Regions from separate parts of the Eubacterium ramulus genome, predicted to be linked through region 2. Evidence: riboswitches for the same ligand, from Rfam matches in the RefSeq annotation. Region 2 holds a riboswitch; the other holds the start of a gene.
The links. Region 2 has a riboswitch for lysine ahead of ACIRUQ_RS01410 (hotdog fold domain-containing protein). Riboswitches for the same ligand answer to the same signal wherever they lie in the genome.
Positions count from the first base shown of each region.

Region 1 (9,891 bases), 1.6 Mb from region 2:
ATGGAGCCGCCGCGGCAGGCCGGTAAAGATCTGAAAAAACTGAATTCAAATCACAAGATGCTGGTTGGTATGCCAAGCGCCCTGCGGATTTATCATGGACTGGATGTGGAAGAGGAAGAGTGTCCGCTGACTGTCCGTGACGGGCGGATGTTTCTGGAAAAGAATTACCGCAATGAAATCCGCCATTTTGAACGGAAGAATGAGACTGTTTCCGAGGATGCACCGTTTGTCATGCGCATGAAGGATATCTGCTTCCGGTATGCGAAGGATCTGCCGGATGTGCTGGATGGGGTAGCACTGTCCGTACGCCAGGGCGAGATTATCAGCCTTCTGGGTGGAAACGGTGCAGGCAAGACAACACTGTTGAAAATCATCTCCGGAACCTGCAAACCGTACCGCGGCAAAATTGAAGTATTTGGGAAGCGTCTGCAGAAATATTCCGGAAAAGAGCTGTATGTGAACAAACTGGCATTTCTGCCACAGAACCCACAGACTGTATTCTTAAAAATGACTGTGCGGGAAGATTATGCAGAAGTGCGAAGAACGATGGGATACAGCAAAGAACAGATGGCACAAAAGACAGAGGAGATTGCTGCGACGCTGCACATCGAACACCTGCTGGACCGCCATCCGTACGATCTCAGCGGCGGCGAGCAGCAGAAAGCAGCCATTGGAAAAATTCTGCTGCTGCAGCCGAAACTGCTTCTGTTAGATGAGCCGACGAAAGGCATTGATGCCTGGTCCAAACGGCAGCTTGGAATGCTTCTGAAACAGTTGAAACAACAGGGCATTACTATTATCATGGTAACCCATGATGTGGAGTTTGCAGCAGAAGTTTCTGACCGCTGCGGACTGTTTTTTGATCATGAGATCACATCTCTGGATGTACCGGAGGAATTTTTCTGTAATAATAACTATTATACGACGGCAGCCAACCGTATTTCCCGCAAGGCTTTTGATAACACCATTACCTGTGAGGAAGTCATTGCTTTGTGCAGGCAGAACGGAAAAAAAACGGATACTTCTGTACAGATGCAGGAGCGGAGGTAGCATATGAGCAGTGAAAAACGACGAATTAGGAATGATGTGATCATGATCGGCAGCATAGTGGCGTTGATCGTTCTTGGCGTGCGATTATTTTCTGACCGGAGGTATACGCTGGTGTCCATGATGATCGCATTTCTGGCATGCTTCTTTTTCTATCTGACTTATGAGAAGAAAGAAGGCAGTATCCGCCGGATGGTCATGATCGCAGTTATGACGACCATCACGGTCATCAGCAGACTGATCTTCGGTGTAGTGCCCGGCTTCAAACCGATGTCAGCCATTATCATTCTGACCGGTATTTTTATGGGGCCGGAGTGTGGGTTTCTGGTAGGATCCCTCTCTGCACTGACTTCGAATATTTTCTTTGGACAGGGGCCATGGACTCCGTTTCAGATGCTGACATGGGGAATCATCGGATTTCTGTCCGGACTTCCGGGGATGCGAAAAGTGCTGCGCAACCGCATACCGCTGATAATCTGGGGCATGCTGATGGGAATGCTGTATTCCGGTATTATGGATATCTGGACAGTGCTGGATCTGACAGGTGTGTGGTCCTGGAAACGGTATCTGATGGCACTGAGCACAGCTGTACCATATATTATTGCCTATATGTCATCCAATGTGGTCTTTTTGATGATTGGATTAAAACCGTTGGGTGAGAAGCTGAATCGTGTGCAGACGAAGCATGGGATTTTTTAATCACAGTTCACCCATCACATGTATTCAGGTAATGATCATGCTTGTATGAGGAATTACCTGGATACATAGTGACGGAATCGGTTGCTTTTTTTCTATCAGTTATGTTATACTAAGTCCGCTTACATAAAACGCAGTACATATATGCGTTTATTTATGTAAGCGGACTTAGATTTTTGTTACTACACAGAATCCGAAGAAAATTTAAAGAGATTGTTTAGTGAGGAGTTGAGAAGATGTTTAAAGTGAATGACAACTATCAGAAACTTCCGGGCAGCTATCTGTTCAGCACGATTGCAAAAAAAGTAAGTGCATACCAGGCTGCAAATCCGGAGAAAACATTGATTCGTCTTGGAATCGGTGATGTTACCCAGCCACTGGCACCTGCAATTATCGATGCAATGCATGGTGCAGTTACAGAAATGGGAAATGCAGAGACCTTCCACGGTTATGCACCGGATCTCGGATATGAGTTCCTGCGCACTGCCATTGCGGACAATGACTATAAAGCAAGAGGATGCGACATCAGCGCAGATGAGATTTTTGTATCCGACGGAGCAAAGAGTGATTCCGGAAATATCCAGGAGATTTTTTCCGTAGATAACCGCATCGCTGTATGTGATCCGGTTTACCCGGTTTATGTGGATTCCAATGTTATGGCAGGCAGAACCGGTACTTACGATCCGAAAACTGAGATGTGGAGCAATGTCATCTACATGCCATGCACAAAAGAGAACAATTTCGTTCCGGAGTTCCCGAAGGAAGATCCGGACATCATTTATCTGTGTCTGCCAAATAATCCGACAGGTACTACCATCACAAAAGACCAGCTGCAGGAGTGGGTTGACTATGCCAACCGGATCGGTGCAGTGATCATTTATGACGGTGCATACGAAGCATACATTTCCGAGGATAATGTAGCTCATACGATCTATGAGTGCGAAGGCGCAAGAACTTGTGCCATCGAGCTGAAGAGTTTTTCAAAAAATGCCGGATTTACAGGTGTCCGTCTCGGATATGCCGTTGTTCCGAAAGACTTGAAATGCGGCGAGGTATCCTTGCATCAGATGTGGGCAAGACGTCACGGAACCAAATTCAACGGAGCTCCGTACATCGTACAGCGTGCCGGTGAGGCTGTATACAGCGAGGCAGGCAAAGCACAGTTAAAAGAACAGGTTGCATATTATATGAAAAATGCAGCAGCCATCAAAGGCGGACTGCAGAACGCAGGCTTTGAGGTGTTTGGCGGTGTGAACGCACCATATATCTGGTTAAAGACACCGGATCAGATGACATCCTGGGAGTTTTTCGATTACCTGCTTGAAAAGGCAAACGTTGTAGGTACACCGGGATCCGGATTCGGACCGAGTGGAGAGGGATACTTCAGACTGACAGCATTTGGAACGTATGAGAATACACTTGCTGCTCTGGAGCGCATCAAAGCGTTATAGGAAATTATGATAAAAAACTGTCGCATTTCGGTGCGACGGTTTTTTAAAATTAAGAAAATCTATTTGCTTTCATTGTAAATAGTGGTTTGAACATGCGCATTTTAATGCGTGGCAAAAGAAAACACAAGAGAAAAGACGTCTTAGTCTGTCTCTTGTGTTTTCTTGCATTTATTTCTTGAAAGATGCACGTTTTCTTAAAGTCGGATCAAGGATCTTCTTACGGATTCTCAGGCTTTCCGGAGTTACTTCCAGAAGCTCATCGGTATCAATGAAGTCAAGTGCCTGCTCCAGACTCAGAATTCTCGGCGGTGTCAATGTCAGTGCCTCGTCAGCAGAAGAGGAACGTGTATTGGTCAGATGTTTCTTTTTGCAGACATTTAATTCAATATCCTCACCACGGGAACACTGTCCGATGACCATGCCGGAGTATACTTTTTCACCAGGTCCGATAAACAGGGAACCACGCTCCTGTGCGGAGAACAGACCGTATGCTACGGACTCACCGGACTCGAAAGCAATCAGGGAACCAAGTTTACGATACTGGATATCTCCACGGTATGGTTCATAGCCACAGAAGATGGTGTTGATGATGCCGTTACCTTTTGTGTCTGTCATAAAATCGCCACGGTAACCGATGAGACCACGGGACGGAATTTTGAATTCCAGACGGGTATAACCGCCGCTGATGCTTCCCATATTCTGCAGCTCACCTTTACGCTGGCTCAGTTTCTCGATAACAACACCGGTGAACTCATCCGGTACATCGATGTAAGCCTGTTCCATTGGCTCTGTTTTTTTGCCATTCTCATCTGTATGGTACAGAACTTCTGCTTTACTTACTGCAAATTCATAACCTTCACGACGCATGTTCTCGATCAGAACAGACAGATGCAGCTCGCCACGACCGGACACTTTGAAGCTGTCGGCACTGTCAGTTTCCTCTACACGGAGGGAAACATCTGTGTTCAGCTCTTTGAAGAGACGGTCACGGATATGACGGGAAGTAATGTATTTTCCTTCCTGACCTGCCAGCGGGCTGTCATTTACGATGAAATTCATGGAGATGGTCGGCTCGGAAATCTTCTGGAACGGGATCGCTACCGGATTTTCCGGATCACAGATCGTATCACCGATATGGATATCTGCAATACCGGAGATCGCTACGATGGATCCGATCTTTGCTTCTTTTACTTCTACTTTATTTAATCCGTCAAACTCATACAGTTTGCTGATGCGGACTTTTTTCTGTTTTTCCGGATCGTGTGCGTTCAGCATGATGGCATCCTGGTTCACACGCAGGCAGCCGTTGTCGACTTTGCCGACACCGATACGTCCAACGTACTCATTGTAGTCGATGGTACTGATCAGAACCTGTGTGTTTGCATCCGGATCACCTTCCGGAGCCGGAATGTAGTTTAAGATTGTCTCAAACAGCGGCATCATATCTTTCGGCTCGTCGTCAAGACTCAGGGTTGCATAACCGTTCTTTGCAGATGCGTAAACGAATGGGCAGTCAAGCTGCTCATCGGAAGCATCCAGATCCATGAACAGTTCCAGAACTTCGTCGATGACTTCATCCGGTCTTGCCTCAGGACGATCGATTTTGTTAATGCAGACGATAACCGGAAGATTCAGTTCCAGTGCTTTCATCAGAACAAATTTTGTCTGAGGCATAGCACCCTCAAATGCGTCAACCACAAGGATAACGCCATTTACCATTTTCAGGACACGCTCTACCTCTCCACCGAAATCAGCATGACCCGGAGTATCAATGATGTTGATTTTTGTATCTTTGTAAAATACTGCAGTATTTTTAGACAGAATCGTGATTCCTCGTTCACGCTCGATGTCATTGGAATCCATGACACGTTCCTGCACTTCCTGATTCTGACGGAAGACGCCGGATTGTTTCAGCAGCTCGTCTACCAGTGTTGTTTTGCCGTGGTCTACGTGAGCGATGATAGCAATATTACGAATGTCCTCTCTTTTTGTTTTCATTACATGTATCCTTCCTTCTGAATAAATCAGTTGTTTATAGTTTCGTCTATCGAAATGATAAAAAATGTAGTCTTTATATCAGTGCAACCAATTTATTTTATCACAAAATGAGAATTTGACAAGAGGAAGAATAAAAAATGTTATCGACAAAAATAACTATAATATTCATTCACTGAATGATACATTATGGGAGCCGGAAGACAAAAGCTGCTGCAGAAAACCCAGACCACAGAGGGGAGCGTTTCTGCTGAAGTTCAGGTTCTAAACGCGAAAAAAAAGAATAAATTAAAAACACAAGGAAGTACATGTAGAAAGATACATGTGAAGAAGGGAGCACAATTATGACAGATAAATTGTTTGAAAACAACCAGGTGACAATGATGGGTGAGATTGTTTCAGCGTTTCAATTCAGTCATGAAGTATTTGGAGAAGGTTTTTACATGGTGGAACTGGCGGTGAGCCGTCTGAGTAATTACTCCGATTATATCCCGCTGATGGTTTCAGAACGCCTGATCGATACTGAACAGGATTACACCGGGCAGTTCATCCGGGTCAGCGGACAGTTCCGGTCTTATAACCGCCATGAAGAAAAGAAAAATCGTCTTGTGCTGTCGGTGTTTGTCAGAGAACTGGAGTTTTTGGATGAGATAGATGAAAATGAGAAAACAAACCAGATCTTTCTGGATGGCTATATCTGCAAAGAACCGATTTACCGAAAAACGCCTCTGGGAAGGGAGATTGCCGATGTGCTGCTGGCAGTGAACCGGTCTTATGGAAAGTCAGATTACATACCATGCATCTGCTGGGGCAGAAATGCACGGTTTGCCTCCGGGTTCACAGTGGGATGCCACATTCAGATCGTTGGCAGGGTGCAGAGCCGGGAATATGTCAAACGGATCAGTGAGGAAGAAGTGGAGCACCGGGTGGCATACGAAGTATCTGTGAGTAAGGTGGATCTGTTGGAAGACGAATAGAAATATTTGCATTTTTTGGATAAATGTGCTATCTTAAATCCGGTTTGAGGATCGTTCTGATGCTGCAAATGTAGAAATAAAGCATCCGATACAGAATATGCAGGCTGCAAAGAAGCATATGTGACTTCAAAGGAGGAGACTATGAGTACAGGAAAAATACAGGTATATTATGGTGCCGGCAGGGGAAAGACATCGGCGGCATTAGGATATGCCATTCATGAGGCAAGCAAGGGAGAATCCGTCATTGTAATTCAGTTTTTAAAACGGAAAGATGAAGATGAGATCAGCTTTCTCGGACGTCTCGAACCGGAGATCCGTCTGTTTCGTTTTCAGAAATCAGAGAAATATTACAATGAACTGCCGGATGAAGGACAGTTAGAAGAGCAGATGAATATGAAAAACGGCATCAATTATGCCAGAAAGGTACTGCAGACAGGGGAGTGCAATATTCTGATCCTGGATGAGGTACTGGGACTCCTGAATGAGCAGATTGTGTCAGAAGAGGAGATTGTTCAGTTGATGGAACTGAAATCCGATGATATGGATCTGATCATGACCGGACAGATCATCAGCGACGGTATCATTACTCATGCAGATGAGGTGTATGAAATCTGCATCAAAAAGGAAGGATAGAAGAAATCCTTCTGTGAACTATAATAAATATGTGAAAAGTCTGTATAAAAATACAAACCGAAGGTTGACAATTCTGTTTCAAAGTGTTATATTGAGCACCAACAAAACATTAACAGATAGAGGTTGCGTGGATTAAGAGTAATCTGCCGTATGTTCCGATTCACAGATGAGGGCAGAGGAAAGGAAGACACGCCGAAAGAATATATGGGAACGGCTGTATATTGCTTGGGGGCAATGTGAAGAACATTGTAACTGTCATCGGAAACGATGGTGCGCTATCACTGAAATAGGACGTTTAATTCGTTTGTGTATTTAAGACATGAATCAGTTTCAGGAACCAGCGCGTGAGCTGGTTCATTTTTTTGTCAATCTATTCAGAAAAAGCAGTAATTCGTTTCGTTTGTTGAAAGTATATAGGTAGGAGGAGTTTGAAATGCCAATTTTCAAAGGAGCAGGTGTTGCAATTGTTACACCGATGAAAGAGAATTTAGAAGTTAACTATGAACTGCTGGAGAGAAACATCAATTATCAGATTGATAACGGTACAGATGCCATTATTATTGCCGGTACAACCGGTGAGAGTGCAACTTTATCCGAAGAAGAACATAAAAAAGTTGTAAAAGCAGCCATTGAGTTTACAAAACACCGTGTTCCGGTCATTGCAGGAACCGGTTCTAACAGTACGCAGACAGCCATCGAGCTTTCTCAGGAAGCTGACAAAGACGGTGCAGATGCTGTTCTGATCGTAACACCTTACTATAACAAAGCAACACAGAAAGGTCTTATTGCACATTATACCAGCGTTGCAAATTCTATCAAAGTGCCGGTGATCATGTACAATGTTCCGTCCAGAACAGGCTGTGGACTGAATCCGGAGACCATCGCACATCTGGTAAAAAATGTAGATAATATTGTAGGTCTGAAAGATGCCACCGGAGATCTGTCTCACGCAGCAAAAACCATGAACCTGTGTGACGGAAAACTGGAACTGTATTCCGGAAATGATGATCAGGTAGTTCCGCTGTTATCACTGGGCGGTCTGGGTGTAATTTCTGTATTATCTAATATCGCACCGCGCCAGACCCATGATATCGTGATGGAGTTTCTGGAGGGAGATTATAAGAAAGCAGCAAAATTACAGCTGGATGCAATTCCACTGATCAACGCATTATTCTGTGAAGTAAACCCGATTCCGGTAAAAACAGCCATGAACATGCTTGGCTGGGAAGCAGGTCCGCTGAGAGCACCACTGTGTGAGATGGAAGATGCACACAAGGAGATGCTCCGTCAGGAAATGATCAGATACGGTTTATTAAAATAAATACAATAAATTGTCTTGCCCCCGCATGATGTGCGGGGGTATTATTAAATAGAAAGATTACGGAGGAAGATAAATTATGACAAAAGTAATTATGAATGGATGCAACGGACATATGGGTCATGTGATCAGTGATCTGTGTGAAAAAGATCCTGAGATTGAGATCGTGGCAGGCATTGACATCAACACGGAGCAGCATTACGGCTATCCGGTATTTGCAAATATTGGAGACTGCGATGTGGCAGCTGATGCCATTATTGATTTTTCACATGTCAGCTGTATTGATGCTCTTATGGCATATTGCGTATCCCGTCAGATTCCGGTGGTTGTATGTACCACAGGTCTTTCCGGTGAGCAGGACGCTCTGTTAAAAACATCCAGCGAGAAAGTCGCTGTATTGAAATCAGCAAATATGTCTCTGGGTGTGAATACTTTGATGGAATTGCTTCAGACGGCTGCAAAGGTGCTGGCTCCGGCAGGATTTGACATGGAGATCGTGGAGAAACATCACAATCAGAAGCTGGATGCTCCGAGCGGAACTGCCATTGCGCTGGCTGATTCCATGAATGAAGCACTGGATGAGGCATATTCCTACAAATATGACCGTTCTCAGGAACGTAAGAAACGTGACAAATATGAGATCGGCATTCAGGCGGTCCGCGGCGGTAATATCGTCGGTGAACATGAAGTAATCTTTGCAGGAACGGATGAAGTGATCACATTCAAACATACTGCATATTCCAAAGCCATCTTTGGCAAGGGAGCCATTGAGGCAGCAAAATATCTGGCAGGAAAACCGGCCGGATTTTACGGAATGGCAGATGTGATCAAGAGTGCATCCTAAAACACGAACGATTTAATAAGGGGGATAACCAGGCATGGAAAATGCAGATATCAAGTATTTGAAGGTACTGGCAACACAATATCCAAACATTGCAGCAGCAGCGACAGAAATCGTCAATCTGAAGGCAATCTTAAGTCTGCCGAAAGCCACAGAGCATTTTATTACAGACGTTCACGGGGAATATGAACAGTTTCGGCATGTTATGTGCAACGGTTCCGGAGCCGTACAGCGCAAGATTGAAGACGAATTCGGAAGTTCTCTTGGAATTCCGGAGAAACGTACCCTGGCGACATTGATCTATTATCCGGAATTGAAGATCAAACAGATTGAGGGAAAACTGACACAGCGGGAAAATCTGGAAGACTGGTATAAAGTGACAATCTTCCGTCTGATCCGCGTATGTAAAAATGCATCATCCAAGTATACCCGTTCCAAAGTGCGGAAATCATTGCCAAAAGATTTTGCATATATTATTGAGGAACTGATGACAGGAAGACCGGATGTGGCAGATCAGGAAGCGTATTATAATGAAATCATCAACTCTGTCATCCACACCGGCAGAGCCGCACAGCTGATCATTGATTTCTGCTATCTGGTGCGCAGATTTACCGTAGATCATCTGCATGTGGTAGGCGATATTTTTGACCGAGGTCCATACCCGCATCTGATCATGGATGATCTGATGACTCATCATTCTGTGGACATCCAATGGGGAAACCACGATATCCTGTGGATGGGAGCAGCGGCCGGTTCCGTACCATGTATGTGCAATATGCTGCGTATTTCCGCCCGTTACGGCAACCTGGCGATTCTGGAGGATGCGTACGGGATCAATATGATCCCACTGATGCGGCTTGCCATTGATTGCTATCAGGGACATACAAGTAAGACATTCAATGTTCATGTGCGGGATGATGATAAGGAATACGA
Region 1 is NZ_CP173382.1:2,052,168-2,062,058, reverse strand. Features, by position in the region: gene ACIRUQ_RS09755 (ABC transporter ATP-binding protein) at 1-1,050, shown strand, start outside; gene ACIRUQ_RS09750 (ECF transporter S component) at 1,054-1,746, shown strand; gene ACIRUQ_RS09745 (LL-diaminopimelate aminotransferase) at 1,980-3,194, shown strand; gene typA (translational GTPase TypA) at 3,363-5,192, opposite strand; gene ACIRUQ_RS09735 (single-stranded DNA-binding protein) at 5,534-6,166, shown strand; gene ACIRUQ_RS09730 (cob(I)yrinic acid a,c-diamide adenosyltransferase) at 6,308-6,799, shown strand; lysine riboswitch at 6,909-7,085, shown strand; gene dapA (4-hydroxy-tetrahydrodipicolinate synthase) at 7,233-8,120, shown strand; gene dapB (4-hydroxy-tetrahydrodipicolinate reductase) at 8,197-8,961, shown strand; gene ACIRUQ_RS09715 (fructose-bisphosphatase class III) at 8,996-9,891, shown strand, end outside.
Region 1: another riboswitch for lysine. It lies ahead of dapA (4-hydroxy-tetrahydrodipicolinate synthase); the one in region 2 lies ahead of ACIRUQ_RS01410 (hotdog fold domain-containing protein).

Region 2 (9,891 bases):
GAAAATTGCCAGGAAGAAAAATGCACCAAATGGCAATGCTATGGTACCGATCACCTTAAAGCTTCCGCTGAACAGTGTTGCAATCCAGGCAAGTACTGCCACCGTTCCCATCTGTGTCAGATTCAACAGCCAACCATCATACTGTTTACTGAATTTCGACGAGTATACAATATGTACGGCATAGGAAAGTGCACATCCGGCACTGAGCAGATCACCTTTATTAAAGGAATCCAACCCATTTGCCAAGAGAAGACAGATTCCAACCATACAGATTACAGATGCAAGTACATCGCTGCCTGTCGGTTTTTTTCTTCTTATAATAAGATACACGATCGGAAGTATTATAATATAAGAAGCTATAATAAACGATGACTTGGAAGCCGATGTATACTGAAGTGCAACTGTAAATAAAAAGAATTCAAAAAACATTGCGGTTCCCATTTTCATTCCTGAAAACAGGAGATCTTTTGTGTAATGTTTGAATTTAGGTATACATATTACTGCAAGTATGATTGCAGCAAATGAAAATCGAAATGCAAGTAATACAGAAGGTGGCACTTCGGCCACCAACTGTTTTACGGCTATGTAAGCGGTGGCCCACAGAAATGCAGAGGCCACGAGGGCCAAGCACCCTATGAGACGACCTTTTTTCATGATTTATTTAAATCCTCTCTTAACCATGTCTGTTACTGCAAATGTTGCAACATCATCTGCATATTTACCAGCACCAAAACCGGCATCATAACCAAGTTCTTTTGCAAGTTCATGTGTAATACGTGCACCACCACAGCAAACGATATATTTATCACGAAGTCCCTCAGCCTCAAGAAGCTCGATCAGATTTGTTAAGTTCTGAATATGAACATCTTTCTGAGTAACAGTCTGAGATACCAGCAGTACATCTGCATGTAACTCTTTTGCTTTCTCGATAAATTCTTCGTTTGGAATCTGAGATCCAAGGTTATATGCCTCGATCATCTCATAACGCTCCAGACCATAATGTCCGGCAAATCCTTTTCGGTTCATAACTGCATCGATACCTACGGTATGAGCATCTGTACCTGTGGAAGCACCTACTACTACGATCTTTCTGCCGAAGTGCTCTTTGATATATTCATTCACTTCATCCATAGACATTGTCTCTTCTTCTACTGTCTGTACATGGATATCCGTGTAGTTTACTGTGTGAACGCAGCTGCCGTAGCAAACGTAGAATGTAAATTCTGTATCCAGAGCATGGTGATATGCTACGTTGACATCTTCCAGTCCCATCAGTTTGCAAAGCTGTCTTGCTGCTTCTTCTCCGCGCTCATCATCTTTGATCGGTAATGTAAAGCTTAACTGCATTTTACCATCATTCATGGTGTCGCCATACGGTTTGATTTTGGTCAGATCCAGAGTTGTATCGAAATCTGCCTTGCTCATATTGTAAAGTCCACTCATCGCTTAGACCTCCTTTTTCATCAGAGTAATAAACGGGTTGAAGTAATTATCATCTTTTACTACAACGCCATCCAGACCTTTTCCGCCATCTTTCGGACGTTTAATGTCTGCGAAAATACCCTGTTCCAGTGTTGCAAACAGACCCTGATGCTCAATCTCTACAAGCAGGTCAGTTGCTTTCTGAAGTACTTCATTAGCACGTGACTGAATGATTCCGCCCTCTTTGAATTCAAGCTCTGAGCCGAAATCTTTCATTGTACGGAAAATATACTGTGCATTCTCGATAGCCAGTGCACGGTCTGACATAAACGGTGTATGGATTGCTTCTGTCATCATACCAAGTAAGTGAAGTCTCTGTCCTGTCATAATGGTTACTGCATTAAATAATGCATCCTGTACATGACCACGGAAAATATTACCTGTCATAAACTTTGTAGGCGGCATGTATTTTAACGGTGCTTTCGGGAAGATCTCTCTAGCCATCTGCGCCTGTGCTAACTCATACAGGAATCCATTCTCTACATCCGGTGAAATCTCGAATGCATGTCCAAGACCCTGCTGTTCTTCCGGCAGACCAGCCATTAATGCAAACTGCTCATTCAGGAACTGAGAAGCAAGTACAGTATGTGCTTCTTCTACAGCATCAGCAGTTGTCAGGTAGTTATCCTCACCTGTGTTAATGATAACGCCGGCAAAACCATTGATGATACGTGAGAAATACTGGTCAACCAGTGTTCTCTGCATGTTGATATCACGGAACAGGATACCATATAAAGCATCGTTCAGCATAACATCCAGACGCTCTAAAGCTCCCATTGCTGCGATCTCCGGCATACATAATCCGGAACAGTAGTTACAGAGACGGATATATCTGTTTTCTTCCTCTCCTACTTTATCAAGGGCTGCTCTCATGAGACGGAAGTTCTCCTGTGTCGCATAAGTACCACCAAAACCTTCTGTAGTTGCACCATATGGTACATAATCCAGTAAGGACTGTCCGGTTGTACGGATAACTGCGATGATGTCAGCTCCCTGTTTTGCGGCTGCAACAGCCTGTGTAATATCTTCATAAATGTTACCTGTAGCAACGATCAGATAAAGGAACGGACCCTCTTTATCTCCACCGAAGGACTCCAGATACTCATTTCTTTTTGCTACATTTCCTGATACTCTCTCTGTGGTAGCTTCTGCGATCGGCCAGATAGCCGCTTTGATTTCGTCTAAGGAAGCAACCGGAAGTTTTGTCAGATCTACTTCTCCGCTGCTTACTTTTTCAGCGATTTCCTGTGGTCCTACACCAAGTGCAACCATTGCATTTCCTACATAAAATGCAACACCACCGGAAAGCACTCCTTTTTCTTTCAGATGATCCACTACTACGTTTGGAAGTGGAACCTCTACTTCATTAACACCGTCAATTCCTAACAGACGGCAAACAGCTCTTTCAACTGTAACTGTTGTATGTTCATCGATAAAAGCCTGAACATCTGCAGCAACCTTATGTGCACTTGCTCTTGCTTTTGCGATTAATTCCTGGTTTAATCCAAGTTTGCTCATACTTGAAAAACTCCTTTCATCTCGGTATTAAGTATCATGTCAGGCTATTTTTCACGCCATCTGTACTTAGGGTGAAAAGCAGGGAAACCCGAAGGTCTCCCGCTCTTCCATTGTTTTATGGTTTTATTATTCTATGAATGCTTAGTGATGATCACTGTGACGACGAACACGTGCCAAATCAGCCGGTTCAATTGTCATCTGCAGACCCTGCTCAAGTGCTGCTACACCAACAACGTTTGCTTTTCTCTTTCCGGTACATACATCACATGTGCAATGTGGCTCATAATGTGCCGGCTCTGTATATGTTGTAATAACACCTTCGTAGTTACGAAGAATAACTTTACCAGGTGTCTGAGAAATAACGTAGTTCGGCATAACTGGTGTTTTTCCACCACCGCCCGGTGCATCAACAACGAATGTCGGTACTGCATATCCGGATGTATGACCACGAAGTCCCTCAATGATCTCGATACCTTTGGAAACCGGAGTACGGAAGTGCTCTAATCCAAGAGAAAGGTCACACTGGTAAATGTAGTAAGGACGTACACGAATCTGTACTAATTTACGAACCAGGTCTTTCATTACATGTACACAATCATTGATGCCTGCTAATAATACAGTCTGGTTTCCTAACGGGATACCTGCGTCAGCAAGTCTTGCACATGCAGCTGCAGACTCTTCTGTAATTTCGTTTGGATGATTGAAGTGTGTGTTTAACCAGATTGGATGATATTTTTTCAGCATGTTGCACAGTTCCGGAGTGATACGCTGTGGCATAACAACCGGTGTTCTGGAGCCGATACGGATAATCTCAACATGAGGAATCGCACGTAACTGGGAGATGATATACTCAAGTCTCTCATCACTGATCAGTAATGCGTCACCACCGGATAACAGTACATCACGTACTTCCGGATGATTACGGATATACTCTAAGCACTGCTCTACCTGATCAGTCGGTACGGAACCATCTTTCTGTCCTGCGAAACGTCTTCTTGTACAATGACGGCAGTACATGGAGCACTGATCTGTTACAAGGAACAGAACACGGTCCGGATAACGGTGTGTCAGTCCCGGTGCCGGAGAATCTGTATCCTCATGCAGCGGATCTTCCAGATCTGCAGCAGAACGATGAAGCTCTTTCTCTGTCGGGATTGCCTGTTTACGAACCGGATCTTCCGGATCAGTCGGATCGATCAGAGATAAGTAATACGGTGTAACAGCCATACGAAGTGTGCTTAAGCATTTTGCAACGCCTTCTTCTTCTTCAGCTGTCAGTGTCATGTATTTTTTCAGGTCTTCCACAGTCTCTACTCTGTTTTTTACCTGCCAGTGCCAATCATTCCATAATTCGTCTGGAACATCTTTGAATAATCCGAATTCTCTGCTTTTTCTCATGGTTTTATATCTCCTCTTGATATTTACAATATAGTTTTTGTTTCCCCAATTTTTTTATTTTCTTTAAATTATACATATTTCTGATCGAACAAGTTGCGGATTGCTTCGTTCTCTCTTAACTCCTGAAGTGTGATCTCTGCATGGCCTTTTGTATATCCATTACCGATGATCATATCAACGTCTTTTCCAACACCCTCTGCACCAAGAGCTGCTTTTGTAAAGCTTGTAGCCATGGAGAAGAAGTATACAATACCACCGTCATGAACCGGAAGGATTGCGGACATCTCGCAGTTATTTACGTTTACACAGCAGATAGATACATCATACTCTTTGCCGTCATTTGCTGCTAAAGCTTTCTCTAATACGTCTACCGGAAGTGCTGCACTTGCCTGGAATGCTTTGTGGCAAACACCGAGTTTTAATAACTCATCTACACCATCCTGGCTGTAATCCATAGCTACAACACGGCCTGTCGGTCCAACACGTTTCATAGCTTCGTAGCAAACCAGTGTACCGGATTTTCCAGCACCACCAAGAACCAGAACGCTCTGACCCGGTTTTACTAATTTAGCTGTCTGAGCAGGTGCTCCAGCTACGTCTAATGCTGCCAGTGCAAGCGGCTCGCTGATGTCATCCGGAAGTTTTGCATATAATGCGCTCTCGAATAATACAGCCTGGCCTTTAATATCAACACGATCGATTTCCGGATGGATCTCGATGATCTCATCAATTTTCAGTGGTGTCATGGATAAAGATACTAAGGAAGCAATTTTATCGCCAACTTTGATATCCAGATCTAAGTCTTCACCGATATAAGCAACTTTACCGATGAACATTCCGCCGGATCCTGTTACCGGATTCTGCATTTTACCACGCTCGTTAACGATTCCCAGAATCATCTCTTTGATTTTCTCTATATCACCACCACATGCCTCTTCGATCTGTGTGAAGGAAGCAGAGTCGATATTTAAAGAAATAACATCACAGATAATCTCGTTAGAGTATTTTTTTGTCATGTCGTTATCAATTTTCAGAGCTGCCTGTGTCAGAACGCCCTGCGGCTCAATTACACGATGAATTCCGTATTTGTCACCTACTAATTTTCCCATTGTTTTCTCCTCCTAAAAATCATTCTTTCCTTATTATAATGTTACATGAAAAACAATTTCCCCAAACTGTTTTTCAGTTTGAATCACGTTTTGTTTATCTGTAAAAGGATCCAGTTGCTTTGCAATCGTATGTCAGGGTTTTTAACATTTTCATAACCGAATCCCTTTTACATTCCTTCTAACATGAATTCCCGGATATATACCGGTCTTTTTCATTCCTCTCAGATTATTTCAAACCTAAGATTTCTCTTGCTTCTGCCGGAGTTGCTACCGGTCTGCCAAGCTCTTTTGCAAGTCTTACTACTTTCTCAACCATCTCTCCGTTGGAAGCTGCAAGTTTGCCTTTTTCAATATAAACATTATCTTCGAAGCCGACTCTTACATGTCCGCCCATCAGAATTCCCATTGTTACCATCGGATACTCAAATCTGCCGACACCGGATACAGTCCATGTGGAACCTGCCGGAATACTGTTTGCCATAAAAAGCAGATCTCTTGGTTCTCCGGAGATACCTCCGTTTACGCCCATTACAAAATCAAAATGCATTGGTGCTTTGATGTATCCTTTTTTATGAAGACGGATTGCCATGTCAACCATGCCTTTGTCGAATACTTCGATTTCAGGTTTGATTCCGTACTCGTTCATTGTATTTGCAAAATCAATGATCATATTTTCAGTATTTACGAAAATCTCATCACCGCCGAAGTTACATGTTCCGCAGTCAAGTGTTGCCATCTCCGGTCTTAAAGTTGTCGGAGCCAGACGTTCTTCGTTACTCATACCAACTGCGCCCCCAGTAGATGGCTGAATGATCACATCCGGACAAACTTCCTTAATTGCATTGATGCAAGCTTCGAAACGTTCCTTGCTCTGTGTCGGTGTTCCATCATCTTCTCTTACATGAAGATGAATAATGGAAGCTCCCGCATCGTAAGCGCTTTTTGCTTCTTTTGCAATTTCCTCTACTGTATATGGAACTGCCGGGTTATGCTCTTTTGTAACCTCAGCGCCACAGATACAAGCAGTGATAATTAATTTTTCCATAGCGTTTACCTCTCCTCTTCTTTTTCCCAATACATTATATAAAACATAAAGGGCGCTATTCACCGAAGTGCTTTTAACTGACTTCTGATGAATAGCGCCCCACGTTTTCACATGACAGTGCAAAAGCTGTCCGCCTTTGCCCCAAGTCCTTCTCCCATTACAGATCCGGTCTTTCGGCGATCCACCCCTTCACAGACAACCTTGGAAATAATGTTCCTTATCATTTGCTGCTACCCGGTAAACCGCGCCTCTATTTGATATTATGTAATTTTTGATATTATGCTGAAATACTGATTTTTTCTGATTAAAAGTTCTTCTGTAAATTACTTACGCTGTTTGTCTTTCGGAACAACACATGTTCCGCTTGCGCGGCATACAACGATCGGCTCTTCCAGAACGTCACATGCGGAATCATTGATGTCAGGTCTCGGAGCGATCACTTTACGTGCCTCGAATACCATTTTTCTAGATGTGTTTCCAACAGATACGATCTCACCGACAGCCTCGATATAATCGCCTGCAAATACAGGTGCCATGAACTCTACTTCATCGTAAGCTTTGAACAGTCCCTCATCTCCATCATTTAAGATAAGAAGTTCTGTAGCTACATCTCCGAATAAACCAAGCATTCTTGCTCCGTCTACCAGGTTTCCGCCGTAGTGTGCATCATGTGCGCTCATTCTCAGTCTGATTACTGATTTCATGTTTTCCATTTTTCTTCCTCCTATAATACCTTCTGATGTGTGTTTTATGTTTCTTGCGAAACCGTCAACCATTAATAAGTACCTGCTGCAAATGCAGCTAATACATATTGTATAGCGCTCCACGCATCATGGATATTTAGAAAAAAGAGTGGTTTTAGGTAAAAAAATACTATTAACAAATCAATTTCCGCTTTTAAATTAGGTGCTCCGATTTGCTAATAGTGCTCCATGATATCATGACAGTACAGAAACTGTACGTCTCTGTCCCAAGCAAAGACTCAATCACGAATCATTGCTTTCGGCAACTTACTCCTTCATCTACATCATTGGAAGTGATCTTCCTTGGCATCTGCGATTACCCAATAAGCTGCGCCTCTATTGTCTGCAATATGTTGTTGTTTGTTGATATATGCATGTTACCACCTGGTAACCCCTCCTGTCAACTAGTAGTTTTGCACAAAATCAGACTTTTCCCTTTGTTTCTTTTGTATATTTCGCCGTTTTTTGTATGTCTACAACGAACAGTCTTCTTTCTTGCAAAGACTTTACCTGGTTAGTTATTCATATTAGACAGTATGAACCGGTGACTTTTTGGTAACCTTTCCCAGTTTTTTTTTTACGCTTTACAAGCAGTTTTTTTTATGATACAAAGATATTAGCAATCGTAATGTCAGGCAAATATAATACGTAGGAGGTATTTTATTATGGTAGATGCGGGGTTTCTATCTATTATTCCACCGATTGTAGCAATTGTACTTGCCTTAGTTACTAAAGAGGTTATTTTCTCTCTTTTATTAGGTGTATTCTCTGGTACGATCATTTATTCAGCACTTGCAGGACTTGGTCCTTTCGGTGTCCTTTCTACCACAGTAGAAATCATGATTGACAAATTTGGAGCAAATGCGGACATGATCCTGTTCCTTTGCTTCTTAGGTATTCTCGTAATTCTTATTACAAAAGCCGGCGGAGCCAGAGCTTATGGTGAATGGGCTTCCAGTAAGCTGAAAAACAGACGAAGCGTTCTGTTCGCAACAGCATTACTTGGTATCTTCTTCGCTATTGATGATTATTTCCACTGCCTGGCAGTTGGAACAATCATGAGACCTGTAACAGACAGAACAAAAATCTCTCGTGAGAAACTGGCTTACCAGATCGACGCTATCGGCGCTCCTCTCTGTGTAATCATGCCAATCTCTTCCTGGGCTGCTTCCGTTATTTCTTATTTCCCGGAAGACGGTTCTGTATCAGGTATGGAGACATTTATTCAGGCTATTCCGCTGAATCTGTATGCAATGTTATCCATCTTCATGGTTCTTTTCTTAACACTTAAGAAAAAATCTGAATTTGGTCCGATGCTCGTAGCTGATAGACTGGCTGAGCAGGGAGTATTCTCTTCTCCGGAAGGTGATGTAACAGAAGACAACTTATCTGACTTCGAAAAAGAAAACCAGAGCGGACGTGTATGTGACCTTGTTATTCCGATCGTTGTACTGGTTATCTCCAGTGTACTCTGCATGTTATATGTAGGTGGTTTGTTCTCAGGCGAAGGTCTTTCCATCATGGAAGCATTTGGTAACACATCTGCTGCTACTGCTCTTGCACTTGGTGGTTTCTGTACATTAGTATTTACATTTATTTATTACATGTGCCGTCGCGTTCTTACTTTCAAAGAATTATTCGGCAGCATTGGTCAGGGTATCTTCACAATGATCCCGGCATGTACGATCCTGACATTCGCATGGACAATCTCCAGCGTATGCCGTGATTACCTTGGAACAGGCGAATTCGTAGCAGATGCTGTTGCTAACTCCGGTATTCCGATTATGACACTTGCTCCAATCATTTTCATCATTGCAGCATTACTTTCATTTGCAACCGGTACAGCTTGGGGTACATTCGGTATCCTTATTCCGATCGTAATCTCCATCTGTTCTGTAGCAGCTCCAAGCTTTACAATTACATGTCTGTCTGCAACATTAGCTGGTTCCGTATTCGGAGATCACTGCTCACCGATTTCTGATACCACGATCCTGTCCTCTACAGGTTCTCAGTGTAACCACTTGAAACACGTTGGTACTCAGATTCCATACGCAGTTATCGTAGCTGTATGTTGTGCAATCGGTTATGTAGTTGCCGGTGTAACAAACAGCCTGGGTCAGGGCGTAAGTACTGTTATTTCCTTAGCAGTAGCTATTGTACTCCTGACTATCGTTCTTCTGGTTGCTCCGAAGGTTTGGAAATATACACCTGAGCAGAAGGAAATCATCAACGCTGCAAAGGAATAATGTTTATAAACGAACACTTCAAATTCTCTTAACAAAGCAAAAAGAAAGAACCGATGTAGAAATACATCGGTTCTTTCTTTTTCGGAGATTGAACTCTCACTGAGAATATTTGCTATTACTCTCCACTTGCAGAAGTGGGAGTCTCAACTCAGACTGAGATCAATCCTGTTCATCCAGTAAATTCATCACATCGCTTTGCAATCCCAGTAAGCGACAGATTCGGAACGCATCCCTCGGACAATTTCCCTCATTCTCAACACGATACAGGCCATAATTCATATGGGACGCGATTACCGCTACTCCCTTTTGCACACCTGCATTCTGAATCTCATTTTCAACCCTGGATTCAT
Region 2 is NZ_CP173382.1:283,487-293,377, reverse strand. Features, by position in the region: gene ACIRUQ_RS01440 (DMT family transporter) at 1-654, opposite strand, end outside; gene ACIRUQ_RS01435 (OAM dimerization domain-containing protein) at 658-1,443, opposite strand; gene ACIRUQ_RS01430 (lysine 5,6-aminomutase subunit alpha) at 1,447-3,000, opposite strand; gene ablA (lysine 2,3-aminomutase) at 3,142-4,398, opposite strand; gene ACIRUQ_RS01420 (hypothetical protein) at 4,467-5,507, opposite strand; gene ACIRUQ_RS01415 (3-keto-5-aminohexanoate cleavage protein) at 5,734-6,552, opposite strand; lysine riboswitch at 6,637-6,813, opposite strand; gene ACIRUQ_RS01410 (hotdog fold domain-containing protein) at 6,876-7,256, opposite strand; lysine riboswitch at 7,468-7,642, opposite strand; gene ACIRUQ_RS01405 (Na+/H+ antiporter NhaC family protein) at 7,961-9,541, shown strand; gene ACIRUQ_RS01400 (MutS-related protein) at 9,701-9,891, opposite strand, start outside.